2 regions of the Synechocystis sp. PCC 6714 genome follow, and region 1 is predicted to be linked to the other one. Evidence: predicted binding sites of a transcription regulator. Region 1 holds the regulator's gene; the other holds the start of a gene.
What was found. Region 1 encodes HrcA, which represses chaperone genes, less so after heat shock. Its sites were predicted from a motif close to TTAGCACTCNNNNNNNNNGAGTGCTAA; they were not measured.
Positions count from the first base shown of each region.

Region 2: a site for HrcA is predicted at 5,587-5,613, ahead of groES (co-chaperone GroES). Genes of this name have one in related genera too.

Region 1 is NZ_CP007542.1:2,059,103-2,074,634, forward strand. It holds gene D082_RS09440 (thylakoid membrane photosystem I accumulation factor) at 1-501, opposite strand, end outside; gene D082_RS09445 (J domain-containing protein) at 558-1,088, shown strand; gene D082_RS09450 (tetratricopeptide repeat protein) at 1,206-1,985, shown strand; gene D082_RS09455 (DUF2288 domain-containing protein) at 2,024-2,311, opposite strand; gene msrA (peptide-methionine (S)-S-oxide reductase MsrA) at 2,436-3,080, opposite strand; gene D082_RS09465 (ArsA family ATPase) at 3,136-4,224, opposite strand; gene D082_RS09470 (DUF2862 domain-containing protein) at 4,360-4,557, opposite strand; gene D082_RS09475 (transaldolase) at 4,802-5,977, opposite strand; gene D082_RS09480 (shikimate kinase) at 6,158-6,727, shown strand; tRNA gene D082_RS09485 (tRNA-Ser) at 6,785-6,869, shown strand; gene hrcA (heat-inducible transcriptional repressor HrcA) at 7,054-8,190, shown strand; gene cysH (phosphoadenosine phosphosulfate reductase) at 8,568-9,317, opposite strand; gene hemJ (protoporphyrinogen oxidase HemJ) at 9,471-10,052, opposite strand; gene D082_RS09505 (GH3 auxin-responsive promoter family protein) at 10,197-11,672, opposite strand; gene D082_RS09510 (response regulator transcription factor) at 11,934-12,662, shown strand; gene D082_RS09515 (bile acid:sodium symporter family protein) at 12,723-13,613, opposite strand; gene cobD (threonine-phosphate decarboxylase CobD) at 13,786-14,889, opposite strand; gene D082_RS09525 (HU family DNA-binding protein) at 14,903-15,205, opposite strand; gene D082_RS09530 (GNAT family N-acetyltransferase) at 15,496-15,532, opposite strand, start outside.
Region 2 is NZ_CP007542.1:1,383,340-1,398,871, reverse strand. It holds gene D082_RS06300 (MBL fold metallo-hydrolase) at 1-511, shown strand, start outside; gene glgB (1,4-alpha-glucan branching enzyme) at 739-3,051, shown strand; gene D082_RS06290 (cytochrome b/b6 domain-containing protein) at 3,095-3,760, shown strand; gene D082_RS06285 (peptidylprolyl isomerase) at 3,954-4,472, shown strand; gene D082_RS19410 (hypothetical protein) at 4,613-4,735, opposite strand; gene D082_RS18280 (hypothetical protein) at 4,777-4,977, opposite strand; gene groES (co-chaperone GroES) at 5,670-5,981, shown strand; gene groL (chaperonin GroEL) at 6,077-7,702, shown strand; gene hpnH (adenosyl-hopene transferase HpnH) at 7,867-8,883, shown strand; gene D082_RS06265 (glycosyltransferase family 4 protein) at 9,014-10,183, shown strand; gene D082_RS06260 (TrkH family potassium uptake protein) at 10,180-11,514, shown strand; gene D082_RS06255 (bacteriohemerythrin) at 11,580-12,029, shown strand; gene plsX (phosphate acyltransferase PlsX) at 12,109-13,155, shown strand; gene D082_RS06245 (beta-ketoacyl-ACP synthase III) at 13,249-14,241, shown strand; gene hflX (GTPase HflX) at 14,260-15,532, opposite strand, start outside.

The DNA.
Region 1 (15,532 bases):
CACTTCAAATTTGAGGACCCCCTGGGCATCAAATACTTTTTTACCGTTTTTATCTAGGATCACCGTCTGGGGTACCCCGCCACTGTAATAGTAACCAGGTTCATCCCGGCGGAAGCGCTTTTGGTCAGGGATACCGTCAACGGAAACAGGAATAATGCTAGCAGCCCGGCCGTAAAATTCCTGCATGCGGGAAACGATGAAGGCATATTGTTTGCAGTCCCTACTGTCGTCGAGGTAGTAAACCAAAATAACTGGTAATTTGCGGTCAAAGGATTCCCTTAAATTTAAGCGGGGGGGCACCAGAGAACCATTGCCAGCATAGACAACAAAAATGTTGCCGTCGTAGCGGTCATCTTCCAGAGCGGCGATCGCCGTACCTTGATCAGAGAGGGAAAAGGGTAGAGTTCCCCAGATGCCGAACATTAAAATAACTAAGGCAAAGGTAGCCACAAGAAAACGCCGACAACGGGCTAACCAGGGGAAATACACAGACATATTCATCGTTGAAAAAACTCAGTCTAAAATAGGGCAAAGCCTTTCCCACTTTAAACTTTCCTGTGTCTTCTCAGCCCCATTCCACCCAATCTCGACCCCGACCGGGGGCATCCCCTTCCCCTTTTGCCAACAGTTATTACGGTGTGTTAGAGCTTCACCCCGCCGCCTCCCCCGTGGCCATCCGTCGGGCCTATCGGGAGTTGAGCAAACGTTATCACCCTGACACCACCCTATTGGCCGCAGACATTGCTACGCTGAAATTTCAGCGCTTGAATGAGGCCTATGCTGTTTTGAGCAATCCCGATCGCCGTTCTGTGTATGACTTGCAAATTGGTTATTCTCGTTGGAATGTAATCCAAGTGCCATCGGATCAACCGTGGGGACAAAATCAGGCCACAGTGGACAATTTTGGCAAAAACTCAGCCTATTTGGATGCTAGCGATCGCCCTTTGTCGGCGGGGGAGTTTTTTGCGCTGGCTCTTTTGGGCCTAACCCTGGGGGGCTGTTTGGCCTTGGCCCTGTTAATTGCCTGGCTGAGGGGAGACCCATTGGTAATTCCTAGCTTGCTACCATGGTTCATCAATCTGGGGTAGGAGAGTTTAATTTCAACCCAAACAAATCCCGTTACCCATGGCGAGTACATTGGCCTAATCTAGGCCAACTAAAGCCCGCCTCTGTCCATTGACCCAATGTTAATTTTGAAAAATCCTATGGCATCCCCACATGTTTTTTCCTGGCCCCAACGCTTGACCCTAATGGCTTTAACCTTTGCTTGGGGCTTGAGCTTGCCGGTGTTGGCCCAAACTAAGTCAGCGGTGCAATGGTACAACGATGGGGTGGATAAGCTAGCGGCGCAAAATTTCTCCGGGGCGATCGCCGATTTCACTGAATCCATTAAGCTTAATGACCAGGATGCCGATGCTTACTATAACCGGGGCTATGCCAAACATGTGCTGGGGCAATACCAAGCGGCCATTACGGACTATAACCAGGCCATTAGTTTAAATCCCCAATTTGCCTATGCCCTAGGTAACCGCTGTTACGCCTATTTTTTACTGAGCCAGTACGACAAAGCCATTCAAGATTGCAGCAATGCCATCGAAATTAATCCCAATTATGCGGACTTTTACGTTTACCGGGGTAATTCCCAGTCCCAATTGGGTAATGCCACCACGGCGATCGCCGACTATAACGATGCGATTCGTATCAATGCCCAGCATGCCAATGCCTATTACAATCGAGCGTTGACCCATAACCGTCTCAAGCAAGACCAACAGGCCCTGGCGGATTATAACCAAAGCATTCAGTTAGATCCCGACTCCGCCGAAGCCCACTTTAATCGGGGCTTAACCCAATACCGTCTGGGGGACGAACCCAAGGCGATCGCCGATCTGACCAAGGCCGCTTCGTTGTTCAATGCCCAGGGCAAGGCAGATATGGCGCAAAAAACGGAGGCCATACTGACCCAAATCCGGGCCATTGAGGCTTAGGTTGGACCTTTTAGAAGCGGTGCTTAAAGCCCATCAATTCAACCGGGCTGTACTAATACATAGGGTTGGACGATCAGGGTTTGAAATTCCCGTTCCGGCTGGTCATTCCAATCCGTTAACTCCTGCTCAGTGGGTTTATGGATCAGCAATTCACTAATCCAATGGTTTACTTGGTTGACTTCATCCTTGGCGATCGCCAGACCGACGGAGAGCAAATCTAAACTACCGTCCACCACAATCACCGCATCCCGTTTGGCATGGGGAATGATGGTGCCCCAATCCATGGGGGCTAATTCTTCTTGTAACTGTTTTTGAATATCCGCCATTGATTTTGGATCAATAATGTCTCTCGTTATTTCGTTTACCTTTGGTACTGGTTGAATGAGCTAAGGGGATTATCCTAGACCCATTTCAACTAGGCGCAACCATTGGTGTGAAGTTCTTTAGGCGTTAACTTTTGACTTTTAGCTTATCACTGTACTGTTGGCGGAATTTGTGTAGTTTAGGCAAATCATGCACCAACACATAGGGATGGGCCGGATTCCGTTGGACAAAATCCTGGTGATAATCTTCTGCTGGGTAAAAGGTATCAAAATCATTTACCTCCGTGGCGATCGCCTGGTCAAAGGCCTGACTTTCTTCTAGCTGGTCAATGTAAGCCTGGGCCACCTGTTTTTGTTCGGGAGTAGTGGCAAAAATGGCAGAACGATATTGGCGACCCTGGTCTACGCCCTGGCGGTTAACTTGGGTGGGATCATGGCCGACGGAAAAGAAAATTTTCAGCAATTCCCCGTAACTTACTTGGGTCGGATCGTAAACAATTTCGATGGACTCCGCATGGTCAGTGCCGCCGCCGCTCACCCTGGAATAGTTAGCAGTGGCCTCTGTGCCGCCGCTGTAGCCCGTTTGTACTCCCTGCACCCCTCGCACTTCCTCAAACATGGCTTCCAAGCCCCAAAAACAGCCCCCGGCAAAAACAGCTTTTTCGGTTCCATTGTTGGGACTAGATACCAGAGTAATATCCACCACCGGATCGGGGATGACTTTGGAAAAAGGATTGATTAAATAACCACCCACGGCGATCGCCATACCCACCAGGGCCAGGGTGAACCAGAAACTACGTCTACGGAGCGATTTGGTCAAGTTAACACTAAAAACTAACAATTAAATATCCTCCTTGGAATTTGGCCCCCGCCACTGCCTTACCCCGTAGGTTACCAGGTAGGTCAATGTTGCGCCGCTGATCCCCCGCTTCAATGGTTAACTCTGGCCCGGACTGGGTTAATTTCACCTGACGTTTATCAAAACCGGGTAAAAATACTTTCACCTGGCGGGCGTTAACATCAATTTCCAATGGTCGGGGGGCAGAACCCATGGCCTGGGGATTGGGCAGCGCATCCATTAGGGGTTGCCAGTTACCTTGGTTGTAACTCGGCAGAGCCGCAATGGGCAACGGATCAAACAAATTAGCATCTAAGTTGCCTGCCCCCAGGGGAGTTTGAATCACCCCCTTCACCGTCACCCCCACCTGCTGGGCTCCGCCCCAATAGCTCTGGGCTGTTTTTTGCGCCAGGGCATCGTTACTGGTTACCAAGTAAGCGGCAAACCGATTGGGATCGGCGATCGCCGTTTTACCCTGCTGGAGAAGGTTTTGGGGCCCATCAGGGTGGTTGAGCATTTGGTCCGGACTCCAGTTAACATTCAGTACCGCACTGGCCACGGGCTGCACAAAGGGGGAAAGGGTCTGCACCACTTCCGAATCCGCCAATACCTTTTGGAAGCGGCGCCAATACCAACTGGCAATTTCAGGGATACCCAACATTCTCAGGGTGGAGAGATTGCCCGGACCGTCGTAAATCAGCACGTCATAGCGGCCGCTCAGTTCGTATTCCCGCAGGGCATTGAGCACCAGCACTTCGTCCATGCCCGGCAGAACCCCCAGTTCTTCTCCGTAGATATTTTTCAGCGCTGGCGATCGCAGATATTGGGCTTCCACTTCCTTGAGCTTTTCCCAGCCCCTTTCCAGCAGATGGGTGGAACTGAGTAGTAAACCATCGATGTTTGCTTCTATCCCCTGGGCTGTTTCCGACAGGGCCACGTCCCATTGCCAGGCCAAACTAGGATCTTGCCCTAGCACCAGCACCCTCTGGCCCCCCTGGGCCAGTTTTTTAGCCGCGGCGATCGCCACCGTGGTGCGGCCAACACCGCCTTTCCCTAAAAAAGTCAGAACTAACGCCACAGAAACTTCCTAGAATCCAGCAAAAACAACAAATATTCCCGAACTAGACCGAAATAACGAATGCCATCGGCGATCGGGAAAAGTGAGCAGAGCAAATGGGGAATGATGGCCCAATGGTTAACTCAACTAAACCACCTAGATGGCCTTGAGTTCGTCCTCAAAGAACCAGGTGGCAGTGCGGTCATCAAAGGAAACCACCGCCCCAATGCCACTGCCGTCCGTCATCTTAAAATCTTTAACGACACCGACTTTGCCCAGTTTACCTACCACATCGGGGGAAACCCGATCCCGCAGACGGTAAACCTTAACTTTTTGACCTATTTCAATCGTCATATTGCTTAAATGGTGGTTAAGTAAAGAAACATTGCAATCCCCCTTAGTTTAGCGGAATCTGCGCCTTTCCCAGTCTTGGCCATGGCGACAAATGGGCAAAAAAATTGGCAACTTCATGGGGCCAGAACCAATCACTTCGATGGGGATAAAACAGGATGCAGAGAAGAAAAGCAAAAAAGGGGAAATTTCCCCCATTGTTTACTTGCACACACTAAAGAAATCCAAACTTTGCTGGGCAGTCAACCTAACCCACAGAAGCCAAACGGAAAGCAGCGCCCAAACCAGCGGACATTTCAGCGGCGGTGATTTTGCCATCATGGTCCCGGTCTAGGGCATCAAAAACGACATCGGTGCCGGCCCATTCTTCCCTGGTGATGAAGCCATCCCCGTCCAAATCGTAGGCATGGAAAATTTCCTCTGCTCCATGCTTGATGTGTTCTTGACCATCCAGAACTTTTAACCGCTCTTCTAACAAATGCTCCAAAACTTCCAACGCTTTGGTAAAGCCGGCAATGCCTTCGGCTAGTTTTTCCGAGGCCATGGGATCTTCGGTGTGCATTTTGTCGAAGGTAGTTTTATCCATAACAATTTTTTCAATGTCCTGGGGCACCCTAGTGGGGTCGAGTTTACGGGGTAAATCTCCTTCCGTGTTCCGCAGTTGATCCAATAATTGGGGGGAAATGGTCAATAGGTCACAGCCAGCCAATTCGATGATTTCGCCAATGTTGCGGAAGCTGGCCCCCATCACCTCAGTTTTGTAGCCAAACCGCTTGTAGTAGTTGTAAATGGTGGTGACGGATTGCACCCCGGGGTCTTCGTGGCTAGCATATTCTTTACCGGTACTTTTTTTGTACCAGTCTAAAATGCGTCCCACAAAGGGGGAAATTAGGGTAACTTTGGCTTCGGCACAGGCGATCGCCTGGTGGAGACCAAACAGCAGAGTCAAATTGCAATGGATGCCTTCTTGTTCCAACACTTCCGCCGCCTTAATACCTTCCCAGGTGGAAGCAATTTTGATCAGAATTCGTTTTTTATCAATGCCGGCTTTGGCATATTCCCCGATGAGATAACGGGCTTTGGCAATGGTGGCTTCCGTATCGTAGGAAAGGCGTGCGTCCACCTCTGTAGAAACCCGGCCGGGGATAATTTGCAGAATTTTGAGGCCAAAGGCCACCGCCAAACGGTCAAATGCTAATTGGACAATGTCTTTAATAGGGGCATTTTCCCCGGCTTCATCTTTAGCTTTGAGCAGGGTGCTGTCCACAATTTCCTGATACTGGGGCATCTGGGCCGCCGCCGTGATCAAGGAAGGATTAGTGGTGGAATCCCTGGGGGTAAAGGTTTCAATGGCTTGGATGTCGCCGGTGTCGGCCACCACCACTGTAAATTGGCGCAGTTGTTCGAGGAGATTCTTACCCATAATGGCGATTAAACAAGTTCAACGTCTTTCCCTCCAATGGTAATGGTGATTCCCGAAAGCGAGCCTTCTTTGGACATCAAGATAATTTAAGCTAGGGAACGCCGATGCATTGCCGAACCCTAGGGGGCAAATCAACTTCGGATTACTGTTTACCATTTTTCAACCTCTGCAACTTTTGCCATGGCCCAGGACTTAATTAAAGAACAATTACAAGGCGTTAACCTGTTTCTAATCGGTATGATGGGCAGTGGTAAATCCACCGTCGGGCCTTTGTTGGCAGAACAGTTGGGGTACCGTTTTTTCGATGCCGATGTGTTGATTGAGCGCGTGGCCGGCAAGGCGATCGCCGACATTTTTGCGGAGGATGGGGAGGAGACTTTCCGGGATTTGGAAACGGAGGTGTTGGGGCATCTGGCGGCCCAGACCAGAAGCGTCATTGCCACCGGGGGCGGGGTGGTGCTAAGGCGACAAAATTGGAGTTATTTACACCATGGCCTTGTCATTTGGCTCGATTGTCCATTAGATCTATTGCTGACCAGGCTCCAGGGAGATGAAGCAAGGCCCCTGCTCCAGGTGGAAAATCTAGAGGCACGGTTAGAAAATTTATTGACCCAACGGCAACCCCTCTACGCCCAGGCGGATCTCCGGTTTCCCTTGCAAGCGGATCAGGACCCCCTGGCGATCGCCGGGGAATTACTGGCTACCATCCCAGGACTGCTTAAACCCCAATGCAGTGCTGAACAAAATTGACTGGGCAATGTCCCTAGGACGACCATGGTAAGATGATTAACTAATCTTTGACCCCTTGGAGAGGTGGCAGAGTGGTCGAATGCGCCCGACTTGAAATCGGGTTTGGGGAAACTCAACGTGGGTTCGAATCCCACCCTCTCCGCTTGTTTAAATTTCAACTCAATCTGATCAGTCTAAATAATCTAAACCTAGGGCTACTTGGTAACGAACCAAGCAAATCCCGGGCGATTATTTTATAATCTAGTTTTTTTAGCGACTTTTTCAATCTCAATCCCGGTTTGACAACTCCAGTTTTAATATCTAGTCTTTAGCCCGCATAGGAAACAATGGTGAAGCCCCTCCGCTTAAACGATCGCCATCAGCAAATTCTCCGCGCCACCGTCCAGCACTACATCGCCACCGCCGAGCCTGTGGGCTCCCAAACCCTGGCCCAGGAATATCAATTTGCCGTCAGTTCCGCCACCATTCGCAATGCCCTCGGCCAGCTAGAAAAAGCCGGTTTGCTCTACCAACCCCATGTGTCCGCCGGCCGGGTTCCCTCTGATTCCGGTTACCGCATTTATGTCGATAATCTTCTGACCTGGAGCGATCGCCAAAGCCGCACGGTCAAACAACGGTTAGAAAGTGAAATTAACGGTGATAATTGGCACTTTGAAGCGCTAATTCAAAGAATGGGTCAGATTTTAGCTAGCTTAAGCGGTTATATCGCCCTAATTACCTTTCCCCAAACAGAAACGGTGCAATTGCGGCATTTACAGTTAATGCTGTTGCCATCCAACCAAATATTAATCATTCTGGTGACCGACAGTTACCACACCCACTCTCTCACCCTTGACTTACCCTCCACCATGGAAGCAAAAGAGCAGGGAGAATTGGAGCAGGAATTGGGGATTTTCTCTAATTTTCTTAATGCCCAATTACGGGGTAAGAATCTTTCCGAGCTAAGCCATTTAGATTGGCGGGAACTAGACCAAAAATTTAGTATCTATGCCGACTTTTTACAGGATTTACAACAGCAACTCAAACCGCTTCTGCAACGACGTATGACAGCCCCCCTGGTAGTTCACGGGGTTTCTAAGGTGATCCAACAACCGGAATTTTCCCAGCTAGAGCAAGTCCAGATGTTGTTGTATCTGCTGGAACAGGAACAGGAGCAATTATTTTCCGTACTATTCGACCCCGATGATTATGGAGATAACCTGGCTAACTTGGGCCAGGAAATCAATTTAGTAACCGGGGAAACTGTCCCTAGACCCCGTCCAGTGGTCACTCTCCGCATTGGCGCAGAAAACCCCCTGGAATCCATGCATCCTTGCACGTTAGTGTCTGCTATTTATTGCCAACAGCAGGTACCAGTGGGGAGTGTGAGCATTTTGGGCCCTACCCGCATGGTCTATCAGCAAACCATTCCGTTGGTGGAAAAGGCCGCTGAATGTTTATCGGCAGCGTTGAGCAAAAATTAGCTCTATAAAAAGGGAGTCCCATAGCCCGCCCCATAGCCCCATAGCCCCATAGCCCCATAGAAAGGGTGGCTCAGTTGAAAGCGGTCAGGATCGTGTCAACTAAACCAGGTGAAGCAACACAACAACAGGACTAGATCACCCAAAGAGTAATGCCAATAGGCTTTGCTCCATCCTTGTGTTAACAATGGAATTTCTAATTTATAAGGTACTGTTATTAACTGAGTATTTGTACGTTTATTTAGAATCAAATGTGGCAAAAAGTGAGCTGTTTAGGGCAATTTCAATTTTAAAATCCTTATTTGGAAAGGGTTCTAATGATTATTCGTCCTAACCGTCCCGATCTTTGCTATGGATGATACGAACCAGTACCTTCCAACTTATAAAGCACTGGAATCCAAACTCTGGCCAGCCTCCGGGGACAAGGGCAAATGTAAACCGCATTCCTGTTTTAGGCCATGGAAACGGGTGTCCCTTTCATCTTCATCGTGGGCCATCAGGGGTCGACTGGAGTGCCAATCCCCCACCGAAACATAACCTTGGTCAAAAAAGGGATGGTAGGGTAAATCGTGGGCAGTGAGATACTCATAAACCATCTTGGAATTCCAATCCAAAATGGGGAGGACCTTATACTGATTACCCTGGAGATCCACTGGTTTCAGATTCTGACGGTGGCGAGTTTGATCCCTCCTCAACCCCGTCAACCAGGCGATCGCCTCTAGTTCTTTTAGCGCCCTCTGCATTGGTTCAACTTTACGAATTTGATCATAGCGGTTGAGGGATTCTATATCCTTCTGTTGCCAGAGCTTGCCGTACAGAGCTTCCATGCGAGCTGGGCTGAGGGGGGATTGGTAGACCTTTAAATTTAGCTGTAACCGTTCAGTCAACTGATCTGCAAACTGATAGGTTTCCAATGGCAAATAGCCCGTATCAATCCAGATAACGGGAATATCGGGAATAACACTGGTCACTAAATGGAGCATCACCGCCGCTTGAATGCCAAAACTTGTACTCATCACCAAGCCGGGGCCAAAGGTCTGGTCTGCCCAGGCAATAATTTGTTGAGCGGTAGCGTTTTCCAACTCCGTTTGCAGGGTAGGTAAATCGAGCTTAGTGAGAGTATTGATCATCAGTGGGCGATGGGAGATCGTAGGTAAAGGTCTTGGTGAAACTGTCGTGCAAGAATAAATGGCAGGACAAAAAATTGTTAACCCCAGTGGGGTCGGGTCAGCAAAAATTGAAGAATGTTAATCTGGTTCACTTACCAACCCCAATGCGAAAGACTAATTCTGGGCCGAAGCTGCCTTTTGCTGTTCCGTTAGCAGTGCCTGATCCCGGCGACGTTTTTTGGCATAGAGTTGGATGGAAGCGGCCATGGCAATAACCAAAGCCACAATTAACCAGGTGGTGGCATCTAGGGGTAAGTTGTTTTTAAAAACCGCCAACAATACAATCACCACCAGCAGAATGGTGGGAGCTTCGTTCAAGGCTCGGAATTGCTGTCCACTCCATTGACATTCTCCCTGGGCCAGTTTTTTCATTACCCAGCCACAGTAAAAATGGTAGAGCAAAAGTAATGCCACAAAGGTGAGTTTGATGTGGAGCCAACCGGATTTGAGGATTTCGGGCTCTGTGGAAATTAGACCGATCGCCATGGCCACACTAACGACCATGCCAGGGGTGGTGATGATGTTGTAGAGCCGTTTTTCCATCAACTCATACTGTTTCTTGAGAATGGTTTTGGCCGGTTCTGGCTCCTGGTCTGCTTCGGCGTGGTAAACGAAAAGACGCACCAGATAGAATAATCCAGCAAACCAAACAACAATGCCAATCAGGTGGAAGGCTTTAAACCAGTAGTAGGCCATGGTGAACGTTGACGGTGGACAGAGGAGGACAAATGCTTGCGGTTGGGAATTCCCCAAGGAAGGGGCGAGTTATTCAATCAAACCCAAGGGGGCCATTATATCGCCTCCCCTAATCCCAAACCATTCTGCCCAGGCCCATCAAGCCTAAAAGCTACCACTCCCACCAGAGGCAGGAATACGGAGGCAATATTTTTTTTCGTCTCCCCAACGGCGCTGGTTTAGCCAATGGGGGATTTGATCCGTCACCACTTGGGCGGGGCCTAGTTGACCCAATTGTCGGGCCCTTTGGTAGTGGAAACTGCATTGCAGGGCATGATCCAATTTCTGGGCCAATGTTTCCTTTCCGGCGATCGCCAAGGATAACCCATACAAAATGTAATGGGGTTGGGGGACTTGGGTTGGCACTAAGTAGAGATGACAATTACTGGGGATAAGCCCCAGATTAGCCAACGTTTGGGCGACAAATTCTTCCGTCAATTTTTCCCCCACCATGTCGCTGACCTGATCGCCACGGCCCACTAACGTTAGACAAGGAGTTTCGAAATACCAATGGGAAACCTGGAGGCGATCGCCAAGGCGGTAACGGTATAACCCCCCCAAAGTCGAAATTATTAATTCATAAATTGGTCCCCTTTTTAACTCCGATAAATCCAAAATAGTGCCATCGGGGGCAATGAATTCCAACACAACTTGATTCACCAAAGGTACAAATCCCTTGGCTTTGATCAGAGGAATAGTAATGGGAGCTTCGGTGGCTAATAATCCCTTACCCTGGATTAATACATTGGGAAAATAAGTTTGTAAAATCCGCGCTTGTTCGGCGGCAAATAGTTGATCCCAGCAGGAAATAAGTTTTAACATCGGCCACACCGCTGACCAATCAATCTCCTCTTTTTGCAAGACTTCACGTCTATTGCCATCAAGGCGATCGCCCAGGGCCATAATTAACCTTTGTCGATGCTGGGCCATGAATTCTAATTGTACGGTCAAAAATGTGGGACTCCAGAGGGAAATAATTTCCAAATCTGGGGTCGCCAATAAAGCTAAAGCTAGAACCCAACGAAAAGCTTCCCCATTGGGGAAATGGGCACCGACCCTAACCAAAAAACGTCGACTGAGCCACCGCAGAGGTCCCGTCAAATAATCGGTGTCGTCAATGCCAGCAGGGCGATCGCCAAGGGTGGGAGAAATACAAGCGTAGGTTTTACCCGTGCAAAAATTGGGACCATGGTGGAGCAAATCATAGGCCCAGACAGAGAACATAAAAGTAAAAGTACTGAGCAGACTACGGGTATAGGGAATGTGTTTATTTGCCCCGGCACTACCCGAAGTTTGTTGCCAAGAGAGAATTTTTTCAGGGGTAATAATGCCTTGTCGAGGCAATGCTTTTTGTTTTTCTAACCAGGGGGAAAAATTCCCATAATTAACCAAGGGAATGGCAGACCAAGGAGAATTTTGTTTAATACCGATAGATTGGCCGTAACTGGTGCGAGCTAAGCGCTTAATAAGCTTGGTTTTTAACTGCTCTTGCTCGACTTGGGGTTGGGCTAATGCGGCTTGAAAACGATTAAAGCTTGGCTGTAGTAGGTATCTACCAATAATTAAAAGAAAATCATCCATGGAAATTAGTTGGCCCACTAATTTTTTGATTGCCTAGTTTTATAACAACCAATCAAACACAATTGAGTAAATACTGAAATTATAGTTGGGTAAAAGTAAATATCAGCTAAAATTGGCTTATTAATCGCATTTTCTCCGTAATTCTGCGGATAAGTTTAGATAAATAATCATGAAGAATTGCTAAGAAGAGAGACTTTGTTCGGTAAACTGGTACCGAATCCTTTATTTTTCCAGTTCCTATGCAGCATCTGTATCTAGACTATGACCTCCACAGCGGTGCCCGATAAAATCCTTGTGGTTGACGACGACCATGCCATTCTTCTCCTAATTTCCCGTTTTCTCCAGAGCCATAATTACCAAGTGGAAACCGCTGACACTGCGGCGATCGCCAGGGAGAAATTTACTCGATTCAAACCGGATTTGGTGATTTTAGATGTTAATCTTCCCGACGGCAATGGTTTTAACCTCTGTCAGGAAATGCGTAGTGTGCGGACATTGGTGATGATGCTCACTTGTCTGAGGGATCGTAACCATATACTCGAAGGTTTTGAACAGGGGGCGGACGCCTACCTCACTAAGCCACTGGATTTGCCCGTGTTCCACGCCAAAATTAGGGCTTTGCTCAACCGTCACCTACCGGTGGTTGAATTCCCCGTGGCATCAACGTTTACCCAGGCCCTGATTACCATTGGTAACCTCACCATCAACGGCGATCGATGCGAAGTCACCCGTAAAGGTAACCTCGTTCCCCTGACCCTTTTGGAGTATCAACTGCTCTATTTTTTGGCTACCCACCCCGAAAAAGTCTGGAGCCGTCAGGAACTAATCACCTCCGTTTGGCAAAATCAGCTTGGGGAAACTGTTGAACGGAAAGTAGATGTACATATTGGGCAAATTCGTCGCAAAATTGGTAGCCCGGAAAATCAGTGTATTCGCACCATTCGCGGTAAGGGTTATGTTTTCCAACACGCCCCCACAGGACAAGATTGAACTCTTGCCTCAAAATCAGTGGGAAACCCAACCTTCGACCATTTTAATCACCGTTGTCAGCTAAAAATATTTTTCTGTCGATCGGATTCCAGCGAAAATTTTCGATTTCAGTAGCCCGGCAAAAATAGCGCTGCTGAGGAACATAACGATGGAATAAATCGCAGCGGGAATGGCCATCATGGGATTGTTTAAAAGGGTTGTGGCAATGGCGATCGCCAACGTGCCGTTTTGGATACCCACTTCAATGGTGATGGATTTTCGCTCTGCCAACCCCAGCCCGACTAGCATCGCAATGCCGTAGCCGAGGGCCATGGTTAGCAAATTTAGAGTGATAGTCACGCCCCCCACCTGCAGGAAAAATCCTGCCAAGTTTTGTCGCTCTTTTACTAGAATAGCAACGATAATAGTGCCGAGAAAAAATAGAGAAAGCCACTTAACATTTTGCTCAATTAATGTAGCTAATTTTGGGAAAAAGTGGTAAAAAATCATCCCCAAACTAACGGGGACAATGGTAATTACGGCAATTTGTAGAACAGTTTTTAAAAAGGGTAGTTGGAGAGCAAACTGTTCCCCCATAAAATAGTTGGCGGACAGGTTAACCACCAGGGGAATGGTAATGATGGTAACTAAACTACTAATGGCAGTTAAAGTAATGGAAAGGGCAACGTTTCCTTTGAGCAAATAGGTAATGACATTGGAAGTAGAGCCACCGGGACAGGCGGCTAGAATCATCACACCTACTGCTAATTCCGGGGATAAGGAGAATAACGATGCCAAGGCAAATCCCACCAGGGGCAACATCACCAATTGAGCGATTAAACCGATCACAACAGCTTTTGGTTCTAGCCAAATTCGGTTAAAGTCCTTAATAGTCAGACCAAGCCCCATGCCAAGCATAATCAAGAAAAGGGCTAGGGGCAAAAAAATTGTTGTTAAAAAATTGGACTCCATGGGAGCAGAATCTGAGTATTAATATAAAGAATATAAAGTTAGTAACGTCGGGGAAGCTACTCGCTAAGCTGAAGAAGTAAACCTGCTTCTCTTTGTTCCAACAACATAAAAAAATAAGAAAAAGTTAAAATAATAAAATTAAAAAAAGAAAGAATTTGATCCCCGAAACCCATCAATATCCCACCGTGGCTGTGATGTGCCCTAGGGCTTGGCCCAATTTCTGGTTATCTGTCATTGTCCTTACTGCTATCCGGAAAAAACTATCCCCTAATTCTGGAAAGCTGAGGCAATCACGGATTAAAATTTGAAATTTAGTTAATAGTTCCCGCTGAATGGTAGAACCGGGAATAGCAGTTTTAACCAGCAAAAAATTAGCCTGACTTGGTAAAGGCCATAGCCCCGGCAAAGTCGTTAGGTCTTGTTGCAAGGCTTGCCGGGTAGAGGGTAACCATTGCCAAACCTGTTGACGAAATTCTTCCGTCTGTAAACTGGCGATCGCCGCCGCTTCGGCCAAAACATTAACTGGCCAGGGATCTCGCCAAGCTTGCCATTGGGTCAAAAGATCTGGGTGGGCCAGGGCATAACCCAGGCGCAATCCGGGCAAACGGTAAAACTTTGTCAGAGAGCGGAGAATAATTAAATTAGGATGTGCCTCCAGGTGGGGTACCAAACTTTGCTCTTGCTCTGGGGGCAGAAAATCCATAAAAGCTTCGTCCAATAACACCCATTGATAGTGGGGCAGGAGAGCAAGAATTTCCTCTTTCGCCAGGAGGGCACCGGAGGGATTATGGGGATTATTGAGAATTAAACCCCGTCTTTGCCGCTGGGTAACAATGGCATCAGGGATATTAGGCGGCGATCGCAATTTTTGCCAAGGCCAGGGCTGATCAACCTGCCAGGGAATAGTTTCTAGTTTGGCTCCTGCTCCCCGCCAACTGCGGTCATAGTCTCCAAAAGCTGGGGTGATTACATAGGTACAGTCTAAATTCGCAAAGGTGCGCCCCGCTAATGTTAACAATTCCGCTGAACCGTTGCCCGGCAACACCCAATCCATCGGTAACTGATGATAATCGGCGATCGCCTGACGGAGGAGTGAATATTCGGGGTCAGGATAATGATGTAGGGCAGGTAAAGCCGACTCAATGGCGGCTAGGACAGAGGAGGGAGGCCCCAAAGGATTAATACTGGCGGAAAAATCTAGTAAAGAAAAAGCTGGACAGCCTGCCATCTGCGCTGCCCAACCCAAATTACCACCGTGGTGGGGTCGCTCAAACAAAGGTCAGTGGCAATTATTTTTTCTCAGGAGCAACTTTATCTTTGAACATTTTGCCTGCGGAGAAAGCTGGCACCTTAGTGGCTGGAATGAGCATTTTGTCCCCGGTTTTGGGGTTGCGGCCTTCCCGTTCCTTCCGTTCCCTGGCTTCAAAGGAACCAAAGCCCACCAGGGTCACTTTTTCCCCTTCGGCCACCACTTCCATGATGCAATCAATGGCGGCTGAAATTACCGCATCTACCTCCTTTTTAGTGATGCTTTCCCCCAGTTGCTCCTTTGCTTTGTCTGTGACCGCATGGACTAATTCGCCTTTATTCATCTGAAAAAATCTCCTTGAGAGTGAGTTTGTTGGAATAGACTCATTTTTTAGGCATTTTCTCCCCATAACAGGGTCATTGGGAGGATCCACAGCCTGGATCGACACAGAAATTTGGCATTAAAAATCCCTGAAATCCCCGCAGACTGGCTGTTTCACTGCCTTATTCTATGCACAAAGTGTGGAAGTAGGATCACTTTTCCCCACGAATTTTTGCAGTTTTTAGGGATTTTGTCACAATCCTTTACGAAAAATCGGGCTTTTATTCTCCCCAGTCTGCCCAGGGGTAAAAGTCACCCTAACTCAAAGGATGTAACCCCGTAAATTTTT
Region 2 (15,532 bases), 680 kb from region 1:
TGGTTTAGGCTATGCACAGGTTCAGCCTTTGCCCCATAATCAAAAATTTGTCCTCCATGACCGGGTGGAAATCCTTGCCCTGCCCGGTTCCCCCATTGGCCCCACCCTGGTGGAAAATGCCTATGTGTTAACGGATCTACAAACTGGAACCAAACTCTACTACGAACCCCACGGTTTCCACTCTCCCCAATTACAAGACCTGGGGCCCATTGATGTGGTTTTAACCCCCGTCATTGGTATTAATATCCTCGGATTCCTGCCGGTGCTCAATGGTCAAAAAACCACCATAGAGCTTTGTAAAATGGTCAATCCCCAGGCGATCGTTCCCACCTCCGGAGCGGCAGAATTAAGTTATGGGGGTTTACTGACTAAAGTTTTACGTCTAGACGGCGATCTCGACCAATTTCGCCAGTCCCTAAGTAACGAAGGGATACAAGCTTCCCTATTGGAACCCCAGGTGGGGGTGCCCCTAACTGTTCCCCTCAATGTGCCCCAATCCGCCATTGGCTAGGTTGGAATGTTCAAATTATTGCCTGATCTAATGCTTTACAAATTATGGTCAGCCAGGGGAAAACCGCAAAAAAGTGTATAAAGTAGGTTTATTCCTGAATCAAAATCCTTTTCCCGCAGTCATAGCCAGGAGTAGGAATATTGCCAGCGAAGCGAGTTGTCTTCCCCTAGCTTTGGCTAGGCAGACTCCTTGCAGTACAGCCAACGTTTAAAAATCACCATAGCCGAATGACCTACACCATCAACGCTGACCAAGTCCATCAGATTGTCCATAATCTTCACCACGATCCCTTTGAAGTGTTGGGCTGCCATCCCCTTGGGGACCACGGCAAGGTCAATCAATGGGTCATTCGTGCCTATCTACCCACCGCTGAAGCGGTAACAGTGCTGCTCCCCACCGATCGCCGGGAAGTGGTGATGACCACGGCCCACCATCCCAACTTTTTTGAATGCGTGTTGGAGTTGGAAGAACCGAAGAATTACCAACTGCGGATCAGTGAAAATGGCCACGAAAGGGTAATTTACGATCCCTACGGTTTTAAAACCCCCAAACTGACGGATTTTGACCTCCACGTATTTGGGGAAGGGAACCATCATCGCATTTACGAAAAACTTGGCGCCCATCTGATGACAGTGGATGGGGTGAAAGGGGTCTATTTCGCTGTGTGGGCTCCCAATGCCCGCAATGTCTCTATTTTGGGGGACTTCAACAATTGGGACGGTAGACTGCACCAAATGCGGAAACGCAACAATATGGTCTGGGAATTATTTATTCCTGAGTTGGGGGTCGGCACCTCCTACAAGTACGAAATCAAAAACTGGGAAGGCCACATCTACGAAAAGACTGATCCCTACGGTTTTTATCAAGAAGTGCGCCCCAAAACCGCTTCCATTGTGGCGGATCTGGACAATTACCAATGGCACGACGAAGATTGGCTAGAAGCTAGACGTACCAGTGATCCCCTCAGCAAACCAGTTTCCGTTTACGAACTCCATTTAGGCTCCTGGCTCCATACCGCCTACGATGAACCGGTGAAAACCCTCCATGGGGATGGGGTTCCGGTAGAAGTTTCGGAATGGAATACCGGCGCCAGATTTTTGACCTATTACGAGCTGGTGGATAAACTCATCCCCTACGTCAAGGAATTGGGCTATACCCACATTGAGCTACTGCCGATCGCCGAACATCCCTTTGACGGCTCCTGGGGTTATCAGGTGACAGGGTATTATGCCCCCACTTCCCGCTTTGGCAGTCCCGAAGACTTCATGTATTTTGTCGATCAATGTCACCTCAACGGCATTGGCGTAATCATCGACTGGGTGCCGGGGCATTTTCCCAAAGATGGCCATGGCCTAGCCTTTTTTGATGGGACCCATTTGTACGAACATGGCGATCCCCGTAAAGGCGAACATAAGGAATGGGGCACCCTAATCTTTAACTATGGCCGCAACGAAGTGCGGAACTTCTTGGTGGCCAATGCCCTGTTCTGGTTCGATAAATATCACATTGACGGCATGCGGGTGGATGCGGTAGCTTCCATGCTTTACCTGGATTATTGCCGAGAGGAAGGGGAATGGGTGGCCAATGAGTACGGCGGTAGGGAAAACCTAGAAGCGGCGGACTTTCTACGGCAGGTAAACAGCGTTGTTTATAGCTACTTCCCCGGTATCCTGTCCATTGCGGAGGAATCCACTTCCTGGCCCATGGTGTCCTGGCCTACCTATGTTGGGGGTTTGGGCTTTAACCTCAAATGGAATATGGGTTGGATGCACGACATGCTCGACTATTTCAGCATGGACCCCTGGTTCCGCCAGTTTCACCAAAACAGTATTACTTTTAGTATGTGGTACAACCACAGCGAAAATTATATGCTGGCCCTCTCCCACGACGAGGTGGTGCACGGTAAGAGCAATATGCTGGGTAAAATGCCTGGGGATGAATGGCAAAAGTACGCCAACGTTAGGGCCTTATTCACCTATATGTTCACCCATCCCGGCAAGAAAACCATGTTTATGAGCATGGAATTTGGCCAGTGGAGTGAGTGGAATGTGTGGGGAGATTTGGAATGGCATCTGCTCAATTATCCGCCCCATCAACAGTTAAAACAATTCTTCACTGAATTGAACAATTTGTATAAAAATGAGCCGGCTTTATACAGCAATGATTTTGAAGAAGCGGGTTTCCAATGGATCGATTGCAGTGATAACCGCCACAGTGTAGTTTCTTTTATTCGCCGGGCTAAAAATAGCGCCGAATTTGTGGTGACCATTTGTAATTTCACCCCCCAACCCCATAGCCATTACCGGGTGGGAGTGCCGGAGGCAGGCTTCTACACGGAGTTATTTAACAGTGATGCCCGGCAGTATGGCGGTAGTAACATGGGCAATCTGGGCGGAAAATGGACGGAGGAATGGTCTTTCCATGAACAGCCCTATTCCTTGGATTTATGCTTACCCCCCCTCTCGGTGTTGGTGTTGAAACTAAACCGTAACGCTGAGGGCAATGCCATACCGGCCCAGGAGACCACTGACATGGCCTAGTTCTCTAGGTTTGTTGTAATTTCCTGACCATAAAGTTTTCCGTATGTCTCCGACCCGTCCCTATCAATCCCTGCTACTGCGGCTCCTCCATGGGGCCATGGCCCTGTTAACCCTGTTGGCGATCGCCAGTGGCTTTTGGGTCTACAACACCTATGACGGTCGCTGGGGATCTTTGCCGTTGCCGAAGCCCTACTATACCCAGGATCTCCATGGCACCGGAGCTTTGGCCCTATTTCTGCTCATGTTTCCCTTTGCCCTCTACTGCTTCCACCTTGGCGATCGCTATTTATGGTCTGACCAAAGTTGGCCACAGCTAAAACGACCGGGCAGTGCTGGCTTTTGGCTTGCATTGCAGAGATTGGCCAATAGCCTCATGCTGGTGGCTTTAACCATGGCGGTGGTCAGCGGACGCATGATGCAGGAAAGTTGGTTACCCCAAAAAGAACTCAATCATCTGCCCTACTTTTTCCATCTCCTGGGCTGGTTAGTAGTTGTCCTCTGTTTAGGATTCCATTTACTATTCAGTGCCAAAGTGGGGGGAATTGCCCTCTGGCGATCGATGGTGAGTTGGGGCCGCAGGGCTAAGGATAATCCCCAGCAATGGCTCAGGGATTTTCGCTGGAAGCTATCTTCAAAAAGTCTACAGTGGCTCCAATGGTTAGTGGTGGCGGGATTATTGTTTGCCTTGACTGTTCCTCTTTTTGCTTAGAGCGTGTTTTACAATCCTCCCCTGCTTCAAAAGTTGTGGGGAGAGTAGATACAAGTTACCCATCATTGCCGGAGCTTTACTGGGTTAGTTAAGGGAATAAACAGAAACTTTGCCAACAGGCTCTTATTCCCCTTGGCCAAAATATTGCCCTTCAAGAATCTGGTAGAATGGGTTGCCCAATGAAATTTGTACGATGAGCAAAGTTTTTTTTGATATTACCATCGGTGACGATACCGCAGGTCGCATTGTGATGGAATTGTTTGACGAAGTTACCCCCAAGACCGCTGAAAATTTCCGGGCCCTCTGCACTGGGGAAAAGGGTGTGGGTAAAGCCGGTAAACCCCTGCATTTTAAAGGCTCCCATTTCCACCGGGTCATTACGGATTTCATGGCCCAGGGTGGGGATTTTACCCGGGGGAACGGCACCGGCGGTGAGTCCATTTATGGGGAAAAATTTGCCGATGAAAATTTCCAGTTAAAGCACGACCGCCCTGGTCTACTATCCATGGCCAATGCGGGGCCCAACACCAACGGCTCCCAATTCTTTTTAACCTTTGTTCCCTGTCCCTGGCTTGATGGTAAACACGTAGTTTTCGGTGAAGTGGTAGAAGGCTTAGAAATTCTGGAACAACTAGAAGCCAATGGTTCCCAAAGTGGAAAAACTAAACAGGCGATCGTCATCAGTGATTGTGGTGAAATCAAGCAGCAGTGAGCTTTACTCCTGTGCAGAGATTTAGCGAAAAATCCATAGTTAATTGGAGACCAGACAATTGGTAATTATTGCTGTTTAAACTAAATGTAGGGCGTCAAGGTGCACAGTAGTTACGGATAATTTCATCCATGCTGATATCTTTAGAGGCATATGTTCTTGTTGTTTCTCAGTGCACTAAAATCATGCTCTATATCGTTAACATCCGGTGAGTAGGTAGGTAAAAATGAAACTTTGTATCCTGCCTCTTTCACCGTTCTTTTAATCCTACTTTTTTATGATTAGACACATTATCCATAATTGACACTCATGTAATTGTCAATGCAGGCATCAAACATAATTCAAGCCCCCCTTCAAAACCTGCGGCATTTAAATTTTCAATAAATAGCATTGCTACTATTAGCTCTTTTCTATTTTTTCTTCTACCTACTACAAGGTTTTCTTTTGCTCCTCTTTTTCCTTGTCTCTCTCCACACATTCTTTCTACTCTTTTTGACCATTCATACACCGAGGACGCAAACTCTTCAAAACCGGCTTCATCTATGATTACAATGCTTTCTATACCATAATCTATAGCAAAAATTGTGTAGATTAGGACATGATATAGGAAACAGATAAGGAAAAAAAAGGATCCCAGCTCCCTACAGCATTGATCTTAAAAAAAGCAGTGGGTGCAGTGGAAAGAGGCAAGAAAAAAGCTAGATGTGTCGGAAGCTAAACATTCGTCGCAACACGCTAGACTCGTGGATTAATAAAGAAACAGGAAACAGGAGGTGTGTGTCCAGTAACGGATTATCATCATGGCCCATAACTAAAAATCAATGACTTGAATAAATTCAAAGAATTTGCGGAGGAAAATGGTCATTTAACTCAAAAACAAATGGCGGAGAAATGGCCAGAAAGAAAATGCCATACTTAAAGTTCATGCACATATAAATACATATATGATATACGTTGCCAAGAGTTTGGTCACTGAAGACCCCGTCCTGAACAAAAGCAGCGATCGCCTCCAGGCAATTTTGAATCTAAAAATCTGAATCAGATCCCAATTTTTTGCCCCGAGTTCGGGAAACCACACTTAAACGACTGTTGCGCTGGGTCAAGCAATTTAGCTAAATTAGCACTCGTGAGGTGGGAGTGCTAACCCCCCTCCAAGTTAAGTACTGTCCGTGAAAGACTATCATCTGGAGGATGACTTCTATGGCCGCTATTACCATCAATGTTTCTACTGTGAAACCCCTTGGCGATCGGGTGTTTGTTAAAGTAAGCCCCGCTGAAGAAAAAACCGCTGGGGGTATTTTGTTGCCCGATAATGCCAAAGAAAAGCCCCAAATTGGTGAGGTTGTCCAGGTGGGCCCCGGCAAACGCAACGATGACGGCAGCTACTCCCCTGTGGAAGTCAAAGTTGGCGATAAAGTTCTCTATTCCAAATATGCTGGCACCGATATCAAACTCGGTGGCGACGACTATGTTCTGTTAACTGAAAAAGATATTTTGGCCTCCGTTGCCTAGGTCGATTAATTTTTACCAATCCTGAGCGGTGTTAAAGCTTTCAGGATTTTACCCATTCATCTATTCCATTAATTTGCCCACGAGGTTTTACTTTTATGGCTAAATCCATCATTTACAATGACGAAGCCCGCCGTGCCCTAGAACGGGGTATGGACATTTTGGCGGAAGCCGTTGCCGTTACCCTCGGTCCCAAAGGTCGTAATGTGGTGCTCGAGAAAAAATTTGGTTCTCCCCAAATTATTAACGACGGGATCACCATTGCCAAAGAGATTGAACTGGAAGACCATGTGGAAAACACCGGGGTTTCCCTAATTCGCCAAGCGGCATCCAAAACCAATGATGTGGCTGGGGATGGTACCACCACCGCTACGGTTTTGGCCCACGCCATTGTTAAAGAGGGTTTACGGAATGTGGCCGCTGGTGCTAACCCCATTTCCCTCAAGCGGGGTATTGATAAGGCCACTGATTTCCTCGTTGCCCGCATCAAAGAGCACGCTCAACCCGTGGGAGACTCCAAGGCGATCGCCCAGGTGGGAGCTATTTCCGCCGGTAACGATGAAGAAGTTGGCCAAATGATTGCCAATGCCATGGATAAAGTAGGCCAAGAAGGGGTTATTTCCCTGGAAGAAGGCAAATCCATGACCACCGAGTTGGAAATCACCGAAGGGATGCGCTTCGACAAGGGCTATATTTCCCCCTACTTCGTCACCGATGCGGAACGGATGGAGGCTGTCCTGGAAGATCCCCGGATTTTGATCACCGACAAAAAAATCAACCTGGTGCAGGACTTAGTGCCCATCCTCGAACAAGTGGCCCGCCAAGGTAAGCCCCTGTTGATCATCGCCGAAGACATTGAAAAAGAAGCTTTGGCTACCCTGGTCGTTAACCGTCTGCGCGGTGTGTTGAATGTGGCCGCTGTGAAAGCCCCCGGCTTTGGCGATCGCCGTAAACAAATGTTGGAAGACATTGCCACCCTCACCGGCGGTCAAGTAATCAGCGAAGATGCTGGCTTGAAACTGGAAAGTGCCACCGTCGATAGCCTCGGTTCTGCCCGTCGCATCAACATCACCAAAGACAACACCACCATTGTGGCCGAAGGTAACGAAGCCGCAGTCAAATCCCGCTGTGAGCAAATCCGTCGTCAGATCGAAGAGACCGATTCTAGCTACGACAAAGAAAAACTCCAAGAGCGTTTGGCTAAATTGGCCGGTGGTGTAGCGGTAATCAAAGTTGGTGCCGCCACAGAAACCGAAATGAAAGACCGCAAACTCCGCTTGGAAGATGCCATCAACGCCACCAAAGCCGCTGTGGAAGAAGGTATTGTTCCCGGTGGTGGTACCACCCTGGCTCACTTAGCTCCCCAATTGGAAGAGTGGGCCAATGGCAACCTCAAAGACGAAGAACTCACCGGTGCGCTAATCGTAGCCCGGGCTTTGCCTGCTCCCCTAAAACGGATTGCGGAAAACGCCGGTCAAAACGGTGCCGTAATTTCCGAACGGGTCAAAGAGAAGGAGTTCAACGTTGGTTACAACGCCGCTAGCCTCGAGTATGTGGACATGCTGGCCGCTGGTATCGTTGACCCCGCCAAAGTAACCCGTTCTGCTCTGCAAAATGCTGCCTCCATCGCCGGCATGGTGCTGACCACCGAATGTATCGTTGTCGACAAACCGGAAAAAGAAAAAGCTCCCGCTGGTGCCCCCGGTGGTGACTTCGACTACTAAGGTTTGGTCTGGGTCAATCTAGTGCCCTAACAACTTTTTTCTCATAAACTTTAAGGGAGGCTCCGGCTTCCCTTTTTTTGCTCCAACTCGGTCAGGAAGGGCCGCCTTTTCCCGTGTCATACTTTTGGTGATAATTAAAAATTTATGGTGGTGTGAAACAGATCATGGCCGTATCCTTTAAGCAAGCCCTAGTGGTAGGTAGCTACATCGTCAGCCAGCGGCTCCAAGGCAAAAAGCGTTTTCCCCTGGTGTTGATGCTGGAACCCCTATTCCGCTGTAACTTGGCCTGTCAAGGCTGTGGAAAAATTCAACATCCTACGGAAATTCTCAAACAGAACCTCTCCCCCGAGGATTGTTTCCGGGCAGTGGAAGAATGCGGCGCCCCAGTAGTTTCCATCCCCGGCGGCGAACCTTTGCTCCATCCCCAAATTGATGAAATTGTGCGAGGTTTAGTAGACCGTCGGAAGTTTATTTATCTTTGTACGAATGCAATTTTGCTGGAAAAAAGCTTGGACAAATTCCAGCCCTCCCCCTACCTAACCTTCAGTATTCACCTTGATGGCCCCAGGGAACACCACGATAAATGCGTCGATCGCCAGGGCGTATTTGACAAAGCGGTTGCGGCCATCAAAGCGGCTAAAGCCAAAGGATTCCGGGTAACCACCAACACCACGGTGTTTGACGGGGCCAACGTGGAGGAAATGCAGAGCTTTTTTGACTACCTTCAAACCCTGGGCATCGATGGCATGATGATTTCCCCTGGTTACAGCTATGAATGGGCCCCGGATCAAGACCATTTCCTTAAACGGGAGCAAACCAAAGCCTTGTTCCGGGAATTACTAGCCCCTTGGAACAAGGGTAAAAAAGCCTGGAATTTCAACCATAATCCCCTATTTTTAGACTTCCTCATGGGGGAAAAGGACTATGATTGCACTCCCTGGGGGAGTCCTAGTTACAGCGTGCTGGGATGGCAGAAACCCTGCTACCTACTCAACGAAGGCTACTACCAAAGTTTTCAGCAACTGCTGGAGCAAACCGAATGGGAAAACTATGGTCCCAAAAGTGATAATCCCAAATGCCAAGACTGCATGGTGCATTGTGGCTATGAACCCACTGCGGCCCTCGACGCCCTCAACCCCGCCAATATGGGTCGGGCCATGGGCAGTTTAATCAGTGCTTAAGCCCGGGGATACATCGCCAGAAGCCAAAAGATCACCTATGATTGGCGAAGAAATTTACAGATGCCCGAGTTTATAGTTCCCTTTGCCGTTCCCTGATTGTCACGGTTTCGTTCATGGTCTGGTTATTTGAATGCATATTGCTTGGTTAGGAAAGAAAACGCCTTTTTGCGGCAATGTAACCTACGGTCGAGAGGTCACCAATGCATTATTAGACCGGGGCCATCAGGTGAGCTTTTTACATTTTGCCCAGGAGGATGAAGGGGATCCTCCCACTGAAAGGGCATGCGCTGAGGTGGCTTTGCCGTTTCTGTTTAAGTCCACCATTTACACCATCCCTACCCCCCGTTCCAACCGGGTGCTGGCCGATGCCCTAGCAAAATTGAAGCCGGATATAGTCCATGCGTCACTGACCCTTTCCCCATTAGATTTTCGTTTACCGGAAATTTGCGAGGAGTTGGGCCTGCCCCTGATTGCCACCTTTCATCCCCCCTTCGACAGCAAGCTCCGTAATTTCTCCTCCAGTACCCAATTTTTAACCTATCAACTCTATGCTCCCTCGTTGGCCCAGTACGATAAGGTGATCGTCTTTTCCCGTCTACAGCGAAACCTGTTGCTCAAACTAGGGGTACCCCGCCAGCGCCTAGCCATTATCCCCAACGGAGTGGCGGTGGAGCGTTATTGTCCCGGGGAAAATGATCTGAAAAAACAGTACCAAGCCCGGCGCCTATTTATTTACTTAGGACGCATTGCCCCGGAAAAGAATGTGGAGGCTCTGCTCAAAGGCTGGAAGTTTTCTGATATGGGCCCCCATTGCAAATTACTCATGGTAGGGGACGGCATTTTAAAATCCACCCTACAGACCCACTATGGCCCGGAAATGGGGGTACATTGGCTGGGGTTTGTGGCCGATGAGTTGACCCGGATTCAACTGTTGCGGGCTGCCGATGCCTTTATTTTGCCTTCCCTGGTAGAGGGCTTGTCCCTTTCTTTGTTGGAAGCTATGGCCTGTGGCACTGCCTGTGTGGCCACCGATGCGGGGGCAGATGGGGAAGTGTTGGAAAACGGGGCGGGCATTGTGCTCAAAACCCAGGGGGTAACGGCTCAATTAAAAATTCTTCTACCCTTACTAAGGGACCATCCAGAAATTACGGAGCTTTTGGGACGTAAGGCAAGGGAAAGGGTACTGGAGCGCTACACTTTTGCCGCCAATATGGTCCAATTGGAGTCCCTCTATGGAACCTTGGTGTCCCACCTGGGGCACTCTGCGAACCTAACTTCTTACTCTTATCTGCTGGAATGACCATTTCCCGTACTATTTGCCTCGGTTTCATTGCGGCGATCGCCGTGGGCACGTTGTTATTGTTAATGCCTTTTGCCACCAGTACTGGGGAATGGGGCAGTCCTTTGGTGGCTTTGTTTACCTCCACTTCGGCTGTTTGCGTCACAGGGCTGAGTGTGGTGGACGTGAGTAAGTATTTTTCCTTTTGGGGTGAATTAACGGTGGTGTTGCTGGCCCAGTTGGGAGGATTGGGCTATATGACCCTGACCACTTTTTTGATGATTCTGATTGGACGCAAATTCGATTTACAGCAAAGGTTTGCTATCCAAGAATCCTTCGACCATCGCTTTGCCCAGGGTAGTAATAATCTAATTAAGTCAGTTATTGCCACCACTTTAATTTTTGAAATTACCGGGACTATTATTCTTTTCGGAGTTTTCGTCCAGGATTACCCGCCCACCAGGGCCCTCTGGTATGCTCTTTTCCACAGCATCAGCGCTTTTAATAATGCTGGGTTTAGTCTTTTTTCGGACGGTTTGATTGGCTATCAAAGTTCGTTAACCGTCAATTTGGCGGTTTCGGCCCTGATTATTTTCGGTGGCATTGGCTACCAGGTAATTATTGAATCCTATTTTTGGCTAGTGCGAAAAGTTAAAAAGTCCCAGCGGCGGTTTGCTTTTTCCCTCAACCTCAGGGTGGTGGTGCGGGTAACAATCTTCCTGCTGTTGTTGGGCTTTTTCGGCATTCTTATTTTGGAAGCCCAGGGCAATCAGGCCTTAGCTCAGTTTTCCTTGCAGGACCGTTTGTTAATTGCCTGGTTTCAATCGGTGACCACCCGGACAGCGGGTTTTAACACCATTGATTTGAATGATCTTAGTTCCACTAGTTTGGTGCTGGTGATGTTGTTGATGTTCATTGGTGCTAGTCCCAGTGGCACCGGAGGAGGGATCAAAACCACGACCTTTGCCATTTTGGCCAACTGCACTCGGTCAGCTTTGCGGGGCCAAGAAAGGGTAATTATTGATGACCGCTGTATCCCCCCCCAGTTAATTCTCAAGGCGATCGCCGTGGTATTTGGCTCAGTGGTGACGGTGGTTTGTAGCTTGAGCTTGCTAATTTTTTTGGAAGCGGAACAGGAAACTGTGTCTTTGGCATTTGAAGCAGTGTCCGCCTTTGCTACGGTGGGACTTTCCCTCGGCATTACCCCGGAACTAAAACCCCTGTCCCAATTGGTGTTAGTTGTGACCATGTTCATTGGCCGGGTGGGGATTACGATTTTGATGGCGGCGATTGTTGGAGATCCTAAGCCCAGTTTGATTAAATACCCAGAGGAAAACCTGCTGGTGGGCTGATGCGGTTCCTCCCCTGGCTAACTAGAATGGAGAGTAGAGGGTGGAGAACTAACGAGGACAGTTACATGGGCATTGCTGTTTGGTCTGAAGATTTGGCCTGTGGTTATGAATTAATTGATTTACAGCACCAACATTTGTTTTCCCTGATTAATTCCCTGGATGAATCTCTACAAAAACCCATCACCAGGGAAGAACTGAGTTTATTACTGGCGGACTTGCTTGAATACACTGGGTTCCATTTCCGTTGCGAAGAAGAATTGATGTGGAGCTTGGACTATCCCCATTTGTTTGAGCACCGCACCATCCACGAAAAATTAACCAAACAGGTGATGGATCTACAGTTTCGTTTACAACACGAAGAAAGTACTTTGGCTGTTTTCTTCGATGTTTCGAGTTTTCTGGCTGATTGGCTCAGGCACCACATCCAAGAAAACGACATTAAGATGATCCATTTTGTCCGCCGTGTCCTCAAGGAAAAACAAGAGCAGGGAAAACAGGTGCAGGCCATTGGTTAAGTTAATCGGTTGAATGGCGAAAAGTTCTGCTTCCCCGGGCTGTCTGCTACAATTTTTGAGATTCAATGGGTTGTGATCAATGGCTGTAATGCGGGCGAAAATTGCTTTAGACGCAATGGGAGGTGACTATGCCCCCGAAGAGATTGTTATCGGTGCTATCCGGGCGAGTCAGGAATTAGATGTGGAAATTTTTCTTGTCGGCGATCGCCAAGCCATTGAGGATTGTTTAAACCGCCATCCCCATCAGGGCATTCACCTTACCATTGTCGATGCGGAAGGGGTGGTGGAAATGGAGGAAGATGCGGTGGTGGTGCGCCGCAAACCCAAAGCTTCCATTAATGTGGCCATGAATTTGGTCAAAGAAAAACAGGCCGATGCGGTGGTTTCCGCTGGCCATTCGGGGGCGGCTATGGCGGCGGCCCTGCTACGGCTAGGACGTTTAAAAGGCATTGACCGGCCGGCGATCGGCACCCTTTTTCCCACGATGATTCCCGGGAAATCGGTAATTGTGCTAGACGTGGGGGCCAATGTGGACTGCAAGCCCAAATATCTGGAACAGTTTGCCCTAATGGGGACAGTGTACAGCCAGTATGTGTTGGGGGTTGATAGCCCCAAAGTGGGTCTGCTTAACATTGGTGAAGAGGCAAACAAAGGTAACACTGTGGCCTTGCAAACCCATGAATTGCTAGAAAGTAATCCGCAAATTCCCTTTGTGGGTAACGCCGAAGGGCGGGACGTACTTTCCGGTAACTTTGATGTGATTGTTTGTGACGGTTTTGTCGGCAATATTGTGCTTAAATTTGCTGAAGCGGTGGGGGAAATTTTACTGAGCATTGTTAAGGAAGAACTTCCCAGGGGCTGGCGGGGCAAATTAGGTGCCATTCTTTTGGCTCCCAACCTCAAACGTATTAAGCAAAGGGTGGACCATGCAGAACATGGAGGAGCCTTGCTGTTCGGGGTCGATGGGATTTGTGTGATTAGCCATGGCAGTTCCCGCAGTGGGTCGATTTTCAACGCCATTCGCCTGGCTAAGGAGGCAATCGATAATCAGGTTTCTGTACGGATTAACAATTCCACTTCCCTGTTGATGGAACGACAAAAAACCGAAGAATTGCAGAATATCTAGAAAGTCCCCTGGCCATAGTGACTCGGGGGCCGGCTTTGTCCTATGCTTTAAGCCTGTAATCGCTCACCATGACATCAGCGGGAGTCAGGACTTTTGAATACCCTTGGCAGTGGCCTCAAAATTATTGGCAGTGGCACGGCGATCGCCGACCAGAGTTTAACAAATCAAGACCTGAGCAACATTGTTGAGACTTCCGACGAGTGGATTCAATCCCGCACGGGTATGCGTCAACGTTATATTTGTTCTCCCGCCGAGGGCCTGGCCAGTTTGGGGATAAAAGCCGGACAACAAGCGCTGGCCATGGCAGAACTACAGCCGGAGGATTTGGATTTAATTATTTTGGCCACCTCCACCCCCGATGATCTGTTTGGCAGTGCCGCTCAAATTCAAGGGGGACTGGGGGCCACCAGAGCTTTTGCTTTCGACCTGACCGCGGCCTGTTCTGGCTTTGTGGTGGGATTAAACGTGGCGGCCCAGTTTTTACGCACCGGCGTTTACCAAAATATTCTATTAGTGGGGGGGGATGTGCTTTCCCGTTGGGTAGATTGGTCTGACCGCACCACCTGTGTCTTGTTCGGCGATGGGGCTGGGGCGGTGGTCTTACAACGCCAATCCCAAGACAATTTATTGGCCTTTGAAATGTACACCGATGGTGGCAGCAATGGTTGTCTTAATTTGCCCTACCAAGCAGTACCTCGGCAGTTAATTCCTGGCAAAACCGTCGGCCAAGGGGGCTATCAACCCATCACCATGAACGGCCGGGAAGTGTATCGCTTTGCTGTGGCTAAGGTGCCGGAGATTATTGAAAAAGTGCTGTTTAAAGCCCAGTTGACCACCGCTGATTTGGATTGGGTCATTCTCCACCAAGCCAATCAACGCATTATGGATGCCGTTGGCGATCGCCTGGGGATTCCATCGGAAAAGCTCATCAGTAACGTGGGGGACTACGGCAATACTTCCGCTGCTTCCATCCCTTTGGCCCTGGATCAGGCCGTGCGGGCGGGGAAAATTACACCGGGGGATTTAATTGCCCTAGCCGGTTTTGGCGCTGGTTTAACCTGGGCTGCTAGCGTAATTCGCTGGTAATTGGAGCAGAAAAATTTATCAACTGGCCAAATCTGCCAAAATTTGTTCCAGTAAACGTTTTTTTAAGGTTTCTAAACCAATACCCTGGGCCGCCGCTAGAAAAATCGCCTGGGGGTAATCCCCTTGGGCCGCCGCTAAAGCTTCACTGGAAACCTGGTCAATTTTGTTAAACACCATCACCATGGGGGCTGTAGCCAAGGGCATTTCCGCCAAAATATTGGCCACGGAGGCAATTTGTCGTCGCCAAGCCTGGTCAGATAAATCCACTACTTGGAGCAGTAGATCCGCTTCCGTTACTTCCTCTAAGGTGGCCCGAAACGCATCCACCAAAGCGTCGGGCAATTGATGGATAAAGCCCACCGTATCGGTTAACAAAATTGGCTGGTAGGTTTGACTGTCCGGATCCAACAAAGATAAACGCCTGGTGGTGGGGTCTAGCGTGGCAAACAGTTGGTCAGCGGCGTAAATATCCGCTTGGGTGAGGGCATTGAGCAGGGTGGATTTGCCCGCATTGGTATAGCCGACGATCGCCACGGTGGGGACAGCCTGTTGTTGCCGTTGATTGCGGAGGCGGGAGCGATGGGACTGTAACTCATTAACCTGTTTTTGCAACTTGGCAATGCGACTTTGGATGGTACGCCGTTCTGTTTCTAGCTTGGTTTCCCCTGGGCCCCTGGTGCCAATGCCGCCCCCCAGCCGGGACATACCCTGGCCCCGACCCACCAATTTGGGTAGCAGGTATTCTAATTGGGCCAATTCCACCTGTAATTTACCGGCCCTGGACTGGGCCCGCTGGGCAAAAATATCCAAAATTAATTCCGTGCGGTCAATTACCCTAGCCCCACAGCGTTGTTCGAGGTTCCGTACCTGGGCAGCGGACAGATCCCGGTCAAAAACCACTAGATTTGCCCCGGTGGTTTGTACAGCCAGGGCTAATTCTTCCACTTTGCCCTCCCCCACTACAGTTTGGGGATGGGGTTTACTGCGATTTTGCCGCATGACCTGGAGCACCTGGCCCCCGGCGGAGTCCACTAAGCGTTCTAACTCCGTCAAACCCTCTGCAAAACTTTGGTCATCCACCTCACTGGTTTTTAGTCCCATCACCAAAACCCTTTCCTGCCCCGCCTCCACCTGGCGAGCAACGAATTCCCGCTCAAATTCTGCCTCTAGGCTTTCCACCAAATCGAGGATGGCTTCTTCAGCTAAATCTTCCAAATCCAGCGCTGGGGAAACGGTCCAATCCGCTACGGTATCGCCGATCGCCTCAATAGCTTGGGGTAATAAATGGGCT